3 regions of the Psychrobacillus sp. FJAT-21963 genome follow, and region 1 is predicted to be linked to each of the others. Evidence: riboswitches for the same ligand, from Rfam matches in the RefSeq annotation. Region 1 holds a riboswitch; each other region holds the start of a gene.
What was found. A riboswitch is a leader RNA that binds a small molecule or an ion and turns the genes downstream of it on or off. The one in region 1 is predicted to bind S-adenosylmethionine.

Region 1 (3,284 bases):
CCACATGAATTTTCTGGGGGAATGCGTCAACGTGTCATGATTGCAATTGCACTTGCATGTCGACCTACTTTACTAATTGCAGATGAACCGACTACAGCACTAGATGTAACGATTCAAGCACAAATATTAAATCTGATGAAAGATATGCAGACACGTTTTGGAACATCCATTATTTTGATCACCCATGATTTAGGAGTTGTCGCAGGTATGTGTGACAGGGTTGCAGTGATGAAGGATGGGGAAATTGTTGAAACTGGAACAACAGAAGAGATCTTTGAAAACCCTCAACATGCTTATACCAAAAGATTGCTCCATGCCCTTCCTCGTCTGGATCAAAAGAAAAAACCTAAACGTCCCCCTCTTCGCTCCATTGGAATAGAAGAAGGAAAACCATTACTCGATGTTAGGTCTCTTAAACAACATTTCAATACTGGAAAAGGCAATGTATTAAAAGCAGTCGATGATATCAGCTTTTTCATAAAACCGGGAGAAACGTTAGGCTTAGTTGGAGAATCTGGATCAGGAAAGTCTACAACCGGTAGAGCTGTTTTAAGACTTCACGAGCCGACAGATGGAGACATATTATATCAAGGTATAGCCATTAACAGATTAAACAAAAATGAATTGAAAACAATGCGACGTCATATGCAAATGATCTTTCAAGATCCCTATTCGTCTTTAAACCCACGCTTTAAAGTCCTTGATATTATAGGGCAAGCATTAGATATTCATCAGTTGAGTAAAAATAATGAGGAAAGAAAAAATAGAGTAGAAGAATTGCTTGTAATGGTTGGATTAAAACCAGAGCATGCAATGCGGTATCCACATGAGTTTTCAGGTGGGCAGCGACAAAGAATAGGAATTGCTCGAGCACTTGCAGTAGAACCTGACTTTATTGTTTGTGATGAACCATTATCCGCATTAGATGTTTCTATCCAAGCACAAATTGTTGAATTACTTGAGGACCTTCAACATCGGTTGGGGCTTACCTATCTCTTTATCGCCCACGATTTATCGATGGTCAAGCATATTAGTGATAGAGTCGCAGTTATGTATGCAGGAAAAATTGTCGAGCTTGCAGAAAGTGAAGAATTGTACTCTAACCCATTGCACCCATACACAAAATCATTATTAGCAGCAATTCCAATTCCAGATCCTAAAATTGAAGCAAAGAAAAAACGATCCCTAATGGAAGAAAATCGGGAAATAGATCGATACCAATTATCACAATCAGAATTAGTAGAAGTCTCCAAAGAACATTGGGTTGCTATACCGAAAAATTAAGCACCTCCTATTGTACTATTTAGAAATACACATAAAAAAAGACCTTGTATAAAAATTCATCCCGTGATAAACTTACCTAAATTAATTTTTTGAAAATTTTATATTTTATTTCTTATCAAGAGAGACGGAGGGATTGGCCCGAAGATGTCTCAGCAACCAGCCGAATAAAGGTGTGGTGCTAATTCCAATAGACGTTCTACGTCTTGAAGATAAGAAGACTAACTTCAGTATTTTATTGAGGATTCTCTTCTTATTAGAGAATCCTCTTTTTTTATTTTTGGCAGACTCCAGCGCACTGCCCCTCGAGGTTATATGTGAAATAGTTGCTCCTGCGCAAAGCTCGTCGCAGAAGGAACCTTGCTCCTGCGCAAAGCTCGTCGCAGAAGGAACCTTGCTCCTGCGCAAAGCTCATCGCAGAAGGACCTTGCTCCTGCGCAAAGCTCGTCGCAGAGGAACCTTGCTCCTGCGCAAAGCTCGTCGCAGAAGAACCTTGCTCCTGCTTAAACTCGTCACAAACACAGACGGCAAAAACTTTTGTGGTGGCTGAAAAGCTGCCTCCTAGGTCTTCTGGGCTCGGAGATGAGGGTCATGCATCCTTTACTACAGGATGAGGTGAACTTAAGATGCATTCTTTTCACATTTGCTTGTTGGGGCAAACATAGGCGCTAGCGCATTTATAATTTAATAGTAAAGGATGAATAATGATGTCTAAAAAGAGTATAGAAACTCAGCTAGTACAATTAGGGAACCATAGTGATTCGAAGACAGGAGCTGTAAATCCACCAATCTATTTATCTACCGCTTACAAGCATGCCGGACTTGGTCAATCAACTGGTTATGACTATACACGTACAAAAAACCCGACAAGAGCTATATTAGAAGAAGGCATCGCGAAGCTAGAAGCTGGAAAAGCGGGATTTGCCTGTAGTTCTGGTATGGCTGCAATTCAATTGGTATTATCTCTATTTAAATCAGGAGATGAACTGATTGCCCCAGAGGATCTTTATGGCGGGACTTATCGCTTATTTAATCAGTACGCAGATTCCTACAATATACGCACATCCTATTCAAAGTTTGAAACTGTTCAAGAAGTAGAAGCCCTCATTACTAAAAACACAAAAGCAATCTTTATAGAAACGCCTACTAACCCGTTAATGCAAGAAATCGACATAGAGCAATATGCGACATTAGCTAAAAAGCATCATTTATTATTAATCGTGGATAATACATTCTTAACCCCTTACTTACAGCGCCCAATTGAACTTGGTGCCGATATTGTTATTCACAGCGGCACAAAATACATTGGCGGCCATAACGATGTTCTTGCTGGTCTCGTTGTTTCTAAAGGCACCGATATAGGTGAAAAATTACTAATAAATCATAATGCAGCAGGTGCAGTGCTTTCTCCATTTGATTCATGGTTATTAATAAGGGGGTTAAAAACACTTCACTTACGTATGAAACAGCATGATGCAAATGCAAAAAAGATTGCTGAATTCTTACAAACCGAATCTGCAGTAAAGGATGTTTTATATTCTGGAAAAGGCGGAATGCTTTCTTTCCGCTTACAAAAAAGTGAATGGATTAATCCCTTTCTTGAAAACCTCCAATTAATCGTTTTTGCAGAAAGCCTTGGAGGAGTGGAAAGTTTTATCACCTATCCCGCAACTCAAACACACGCGGAAATTCCAGAAGAAGAACGTACAGCACGTGGTGTAGATAACAGCCTATTACGCTTCTCTGTCGGTGTTGAAGAGGCAGAGGACTTAATAAAAGACTTGAAACAAGTTTTTGCATTATTGGAAAGTGAGGTGTCCGTAAAATGAGTGGCTATAAAGAGTCGTTAGAAACGAGTATTGTAGTGGCATCAACTCGTGGGCATGGAGAACGAAAAACTGGTGCTGTCAATGTCCCGATTTATCTGTCCTCTACCTTCCATCAAGCGAGCTTTGATGAATTTGGTCCATATGATTATAGCCGTTCTGGAAATCCAACGAGAG
Region 2 (3,284 bases), on a different contig from region 1:
TAACTAAATGGAACGATTTAATGCCAAACTATCATATGGAACATGGAGAAGCGATAAAATCATTGAATCAGAAATTATCATCTATGCTTCCAAATGTAGTACTTGCTGGATGCTCGTATTATGGAGTAGGTATTGGCGCTTGCATTAAAAATGGTAAGGAAACGGCGGAAATGATTGCAGCGAGAATTTAATTTAAGGAGTAATTCCCGGACCAAAATTTAATTTTGGTCCTTTTTTTATTGTAGGAATGAAATTGATGGTGTTTTAGAGTAATTTACAAATTTTGTATATATGATACGATGCGATTGGGGGTGTTTAAATTAAATGATTGTAAAAACTCGAGCGCATGAATTTAGCTATATTGCTTTGAAGTCATTAGATAGACGTTTACCGAAAATACACGACATGAAAGAGTTGATTCACTCTAAAATGCACATGGCGAAGGCTGGAATATACGGGGAAGAAAGAATGGATGGGGTTTTTCAGAAGTATTCTTTTCCGTTCCAATACTTGGTGTTTCAAGATGTGAGCTTGGAATCGTACGGCAAGTTTCAAATAGATACGGTATTTTTGACGCAGTACTTTGCGGTGGTATTAGAGAGTAAAAATATAAGTGGAAGTTTGCGGTTTAAGCAAAATCCTTCCCAGCTTGAGCGAGAGAATGAAGAGGGTAAAGTCGATGTATTTGAGAGTCCAGAAGTACAGATTGAACGGAATATTTATTTACTGGAAGATTGGTTAAGATTGCAAGGTGTGAGTATTCCTGTTCATGGTGTCATCGTGTTGACGAATTCAAGGGTGAAGGTGGTAGAGCCATCTATCAATTATCCAACGATACTTTATTCGACGATTCCCGTATTTTTGCGGAATATGACTCGAGAGAAAGTATGCCTGAAAGTGCCAGCAATGCATGAATTAGCAAAGAAAATGGTTGCTTGTCATCAAGTGTACTTTCCATTTCCACTGTGCAGTCGATGGAGCATTAATCCAAATGATTTGCTGACCGGGGTCTATTGTGAAAAGTGTGAGACGCATGGGATGACGAAAAAGAAAAACGGCTGGAACTGTTTAAGGTGTGGTCACGTAGATCGCTTGGCGCATGAAAAGGCGATGCGTGATTGGTTTATGCTAATCGGGGATAGTATTAATAATCGGCAATGTAGATATTTTCTTAAATTGGATTCTTATCAGGCCGCATCTCGCATATTAAATTCTATGGGGCTATCGAGAGAGGGTCCATCTAAACGTAACACAATTTATAAGTGGAATTGGTCTTAAATTGATGAATCGGATGATAAAGAGTGAAAATCGGATAATAAGTCGAGATAATCGGATAATAACAAGTGAAAATCGGATAATAAGTCGAGATAATCGGATAATAACACATGATAATCGGATAATAACCGCCAAATATCGGATAATAAAAACAATCTTAAGATGCAAGAAAATTCAATCTACGTCTTGACGCTTTAGTTGAATAAAGGTACGATAAGTCTAATAAAAAATTGAATATTGAATTCTTATCAAGAGAAGCTGAGGGACTGGCCCTGTGAAGCTTCAGCAACCAGCCGTTTGGTCAGGTGCTAATTCCAGCAGATGCTTATGTGTCTGATAGATGAGAAGGGACGAATTTTACATACTCGTAAAGCCTTCTTTTCATGGAAGGCTTTTTTTTATTTTAGAGAGGATGAATGTGAATGGGTTTATTAGAGAAGCTGCAAACGAATGTTTTGACTGCTGACGGAGCGATGGGGACGCTGCTTTATTCATATGGAATTGATTATTGTAACGAAGAATTAAACATCCAGAAGCCTGAGATTATTGAGAAAATTCACCAGGACTATATAGTTGCAGGCGCGGATATCATTCAGACGAATACGTATGGTGCAAATGCGATTAAACTGGCGCGGTACGGACTAGAAAATCAAATGAAAGAAATCAATGAAGCGGCGATCCAAATCGCAAAAAGAGCAGCTGCCCCTGGTGGTCAATTTGTGCTTGGTACGATTGGTGGTATACGCGGTATTCGGAAGAGTGATGCGACTATTGATGAAATTATCGCAACGGTTAATCAACAAGCTACCCAACTACTATCAGGAAATCCAGATGGATTATTACTAGAAACGTACTATGATTTTGAAGAGCTTTCCGCAACGGTTACGCATCTAAGAAAGCTGACAGATACACCGATCATTGCACAAGTATCGATGCATGAGCCAGGTATCTTGCAAAACGGTTTATCGCTAAATGATGCATTACATCAACTAGAGGCATTAGGAGCAAGTATTGTAGGAGTCAATTGTCGACTTGGTCCTCATCATACAATTCAAGCGTTCGAAGGGGTGACTCTAACAGAAAAAGCATTTCTATCAGCTTATCCAAATGCAAGTTTACTTGATGTAGAGGATGGCCGTATTGTTTACGAATCTGAGGCAGATTATTTTGGAAAAGCAGCGTTATACCTTCGCGAAGCAGGAGTTCGTTTAATAGGCGGTTGCTGTGGGACAACACCAAAACATATTGAAGCCGTGAAAAAAAGAATTGGAACTCTACCACCAATTACAAATAAAATCGTAACGCCTAGAAAGCCAATAATCATTCAGGAAGCAGAACCAACTGTCAATCAACCACTACATGAAAAAGCAAAAACCGAAAGAACAATCATCGTGGAACTAGATACGCCACGCCATTTAGACACTACTACTTTTATGGAAGGTGCAGAGAAGCTGAATGCAGCTGGAATTGATGCAGTAACGATGGCAGATAACTCACTTGCATCTCCTCGTATTAGCAATATGGCTATGGGCTCGATGTTAAAATTGCAAAATAATATTCGTCCTCTAGCTCATATTACATGTCGTGACCGCAATTTGATTGGCTTACAATCACATTTAATGGGTCTGGATGCACTTGGAATTCATGATATATTGGCTGTTACAGGTGATCCTACCAAAATAGGAGATTTTCCTGGAGCAACCAGTGTATATGACGTATCAAGTTTAGAGTTACTCCAATTAATAAAACAGCTAAATGAAGGTGTTTCATTCTCAGGAAAATCACTTCGAAAAAAAGCCAACTTCTCTGTGGCAGCTGCCTTTAATCCCAACGTTCGCGTACTGGATCGTGCTGTTAAAAGACTAGAGAAGAAAATAGAGTGTGGAGCTGATTATTTCATTACCCAGCCCGTTTATTCGAAAGAAAAAATGGAGGAAATCTATGAAGCGACGAAACACTTGTCCTCTCCTATTTTCCTTGGGATTATGCCACTTACAAATAGTCGTAAT
Region 3 (3,284 bases), on a different contig from region 1:
TTGACCTTCAAGCAAGGACAACGCATATTCGCCAATATTTCTACAGGATGCTTCGTCTTCTCTATGAATTTTTATAGCTTCCTCTATCAAAAGTTCCTTCGCCTCTTGTACACTTGCTACATTTTCAACAGCACTTCTTAAACGTTCTAGAGCCCAAACTAAATTTACAGCTGTTGGTCTAGATTTAGCTAAATACAAGAAATCCCTGTTGAGTTGCAGATGAAATTCCTCTAATGTATTTGCTTCATACTTTTCGGCTGCTCTAGCCAATCCATATGCAGCGGTAATACCAATTGCTGGTGCACCCCTCACCTTCAGAGTGATAATAGCATCATATACATCTTCTAAAGTATCTAGTGTTAAATACTCAACTACGTGAGGTAATTTTTGCTGATCCAAAATCCGAAATTCTTTGTCGTTCAACTCTATCGATAATGGAATACTCATTTGCGAAACCCCTCTAATAATTCAAATACTTCATCAATTGAATGTATATCTTTGCGTTTTAATATAAGTGCTTCCCCTGTTTGTAAGGTCTGCTTTTTGAATTTAATCCGTTGTTCGTCATCTTCGATACTGTCCAAATCCTTCACATGTGCTAGCCCGATTGTACGACGAATTAATTCACATCCAGCAAAGCCTAGTGTATCTCGGAAAATTTTATCCAAGACATATTCTTTATAGCCATCTGTGTCTTTATAGGAATCGACACTTTTTTTATCCCATAATTCCGAAAATTTAGTCGAAAAGACATCCCAAGTTTGTTTGATATGGGTGACAATAACTCCCCGCTCATCCTCTTCTCTTGTAACATTTTGCACGATTAGATTTGCTAAAAACAATCCAATATCAAAGCCAATAGGTCCATAAAAAGCAAACTCTGGGTCTATTACTTTCGTTTCGGTTTCACTAGCAAAGATGCTCCCTGTATGCAAATCTCCATGTAATAATGCTTCCGCTTCTGTCATGAAGCTATTCTTTAATTTTGCAACCTCTAGCTTTAAGCGCCCGTTATTCCAAATAGTTTCTACGTCTTCTTGCAACAATGCTTCAAAGTCATTTGTTTCATAGTCAAAAAACGGATCTGTAAAAATAAGATCTTCTGTGATTTTACAAAGTTCTGGATTGGAAAACTCTGAAACTAGTTTCTTTTTTTCAAAAGGGTGTAATGCAAAATCAGATGTATGAAATAGTGTTTGAGCTAAATATTCTCCAATATCTTTTGAAAGGTTTGGATATGATTCAAGTTTAATCAACCCTTCACGTGCAATTTTTAAGTGAGATAAATCCTCCATTACCGTAAGCGCAAGATCCTCATCAATTGCATATACGGTCGGAACAAGATTGGCTGCAAATTCAGCATGTTTTTTTAATGCATTTGCTTCAATCACTGCTCGTTTTAACGTTAGTGGCCAACTTTCTCCGACAACCTTTGCGTATGGTAAAGCCTGTTTAATAATAAGACTCTTATCACCGTTCAATTCCTTAATATGAAATACATAGTTAAGATTACCGTCACCTATCTCACGACACTCCAACTCTGTGTCTTGCGGGAAGAAGTTAAGTTCTTTTGCATATAAAATAGCACTTTCTTCTGTTAATGATTCATATTGTCTCTTTGTAGCTGTCGTCATTATTCTCTACCTTTCCGTTTCAAAATAAAAAGCCTCTTTCATAAGAAAGAGGCGTAGAATAAGAGATCTCTCGCCTCTTATCTTTCAGAAAGTTACCTTTCTGATGGAATTAGCACCGTGCCTTAGAAGATTTTCATCTCGGCGCAAAATGCGCCCCGTCTCACAACGGTATTACGGTCGGTTGCTGGGCTTCATCGGGCCATTACCCTCTGCCTGCTCTTGATAAGAGTGCTATTAATTAAAACGTTATACTATTTGAAAATCATCCTAGCATACTCAAAAAACACATGTCAATCATTTTTTAAAAACAAAAAAAATTCTAATAACTATATTGACAATCTTTATATTGCATGAAATAATCATTATTAATTTGACTAACTCAATTGAATAACTTTTTCTTATTTAGAGCAGGTGGAGGGACGAGCCCTATGATACCCGGCAACCGATCCATTATGGACACGGTGCTAATTCTTGCAGTCAGTAGACTGAGAGATAAGAAGTCGTTAATTTTTTAACCTCTTCTTATTTGGAAGAGGTTTTTTATATTTAGAAGGGGCAAGACGCTGCGACATTGACTAAGTTGAAATTTGTTATATAAAGGATTGTGATAATAAATGAGTGGAATTACTACTCTCTATCAGGTTTACGGTAAACCTGGAACTTTTGAAAAAAAAGCAGAAGGAATTGCGCTCGGTTTAACTATAGGATCCTGGACTGATTTGCCGTTACTAGAGCAAGAGCAATTAAAAAAGCATAAAGGAAATGTTATATCGATAACTGAATTTGAAAATAGTCACCATCCGCTAAAACGAGATGAAATCAAAGCAGAGATTAAAATAAACTATCCTAGTGCTAATTTCTCTGCAGATTTACCTGCCATATTAACAACTGTTTTCGGCAAACTATCGCTTGACGGTGAAGTAAAGCTACTAGACTTGGAATTCTCATCAGACCTTTTAGATAATTTCCCAGGACCTAGATTCGGAATTGAAAGTATTCGTAAATTGCTAGGAGTGTATAATCGTCCACTTGTGATGAGTATTTTTAAAGGAGTAATTGGAAGAGATATCAATTACCTATCTGAACAGCTACGTAACCAAGCTCTAGGTGGAGTAGATTTAGTAAAAGATGATGAAATTCTCTTCGAAAACCCCCTTACTCCTTTTGAAAAAAGAATTATTACAGCTAAAGAAGTACTACGTCAGGTGTATGAGGAAACTGGACATCGAACACTTTATGCAGTTAACCTATCTGGGCGGACATCCGATTTAAAATCAAAAGCAAAAAAGGCAAAAGAGCTTGGGGCTGATGCTCTATTATTTAATGTTCATGCATATGGTCTAGATGTACTTCAAGAACTTGTGGAAGATGAAGATATTCAGTTGCCATTCATGGCCCATCCAGCCTATAGTGGTGCTTTTACTTCATCCCCATTTTATGGAGTTTCAACACCACTTTTACTTGGTAAATTGACTCGTTATGCAGGGGCAGATTTTTCATTATTCCCCTCACCATACGGAAGCGTCGCACTGGAGAAAACAGCTGCACTATCACTTGGGGAAGAATTGACGAAAGAAAGTGCAGTAAAACGAACTTTTCCAGTTCCTTCGGCTGGAATTCATCCTGGATTGGTTCCTTTGTTAATCGAAG

Region 2: linked by a shared signal. The riboswitch ahead of AN959_RS10515 (bifunctional homocysteine S-methyltransferase/methylenetetrahydrofolate reductase) and the one ahead of AN959_RS03305 (methionine biosynthesis PLP-dependent protein) in region 1 are both predicted to bind S-adenosylmethionine.
Region 3: linked by a shared signal. The riboswitch ahead of mtnK (S-methyl-5-thioribose kinase) and the one ahead of AN959_RS03305 (methionine biosynthesis PLP-dependent protein) in region 1 are both predicted to bind S-adenosylmethionine.

Annotation. Positions count from the first base shown of each region.
Region 1 covers NZ_LJIY01000001.1:717,499-720,782, forward strand. Annotated here, with positions in the region: gene AN959_RS21945 (ABC transporter ATP-binding protein) at 1-1,284, shown strand, start outside; SAM riboswitch class I at 1,394-1,500, shown strand; gene AN959_RS03305 (methionine biosynthesis PLP-dependent protein) at 1,989-3,110, shown strand; gene metC (cystathionine beta-lyase) at 3,107-3,284, shown strand, end outside.
Region 2 covers NZ_LJIY01000003.1:178,056-181,339, forward strand. Annotated here, with positions in the region: gene AN959_RS10505 (protoporphyrinogen oxidase) at 1-191, shown strand, start outside; gene AN959_RS10510 (nuclease-related domain-containing protein) at 325-1,278, shown strand; SAM riboswitch class I at 1,518-1,622, shown strand; gene AN959_RS10515 (bifunctional homocysteine S-methyltransferase/methylenetetrahydrofolate reductase) at 1,698-3,284, shown strand, end outside.
Region 3 covers NZ_LJIY01000005.1:141,196-144,479, forward strand. Annotated here, with positions in the region: gene mtnA (S-methyl-5-thioribose-1-phosphate isomerase) at 1-447, opposite strand, end outside; gene mtnK (S-methyl-5-thioribose kinase) at 444-1,634, opposite strand; SAM riboswitch class I at 1,709-1,863, opposite strand; SAM riboswitch class I at 2,030-2,133, shown strand; gene mtnW (2,3-diketo-5-methylthiopentyl-1-phosphate enolase) at 2,249-3,284, shown strand, end outside.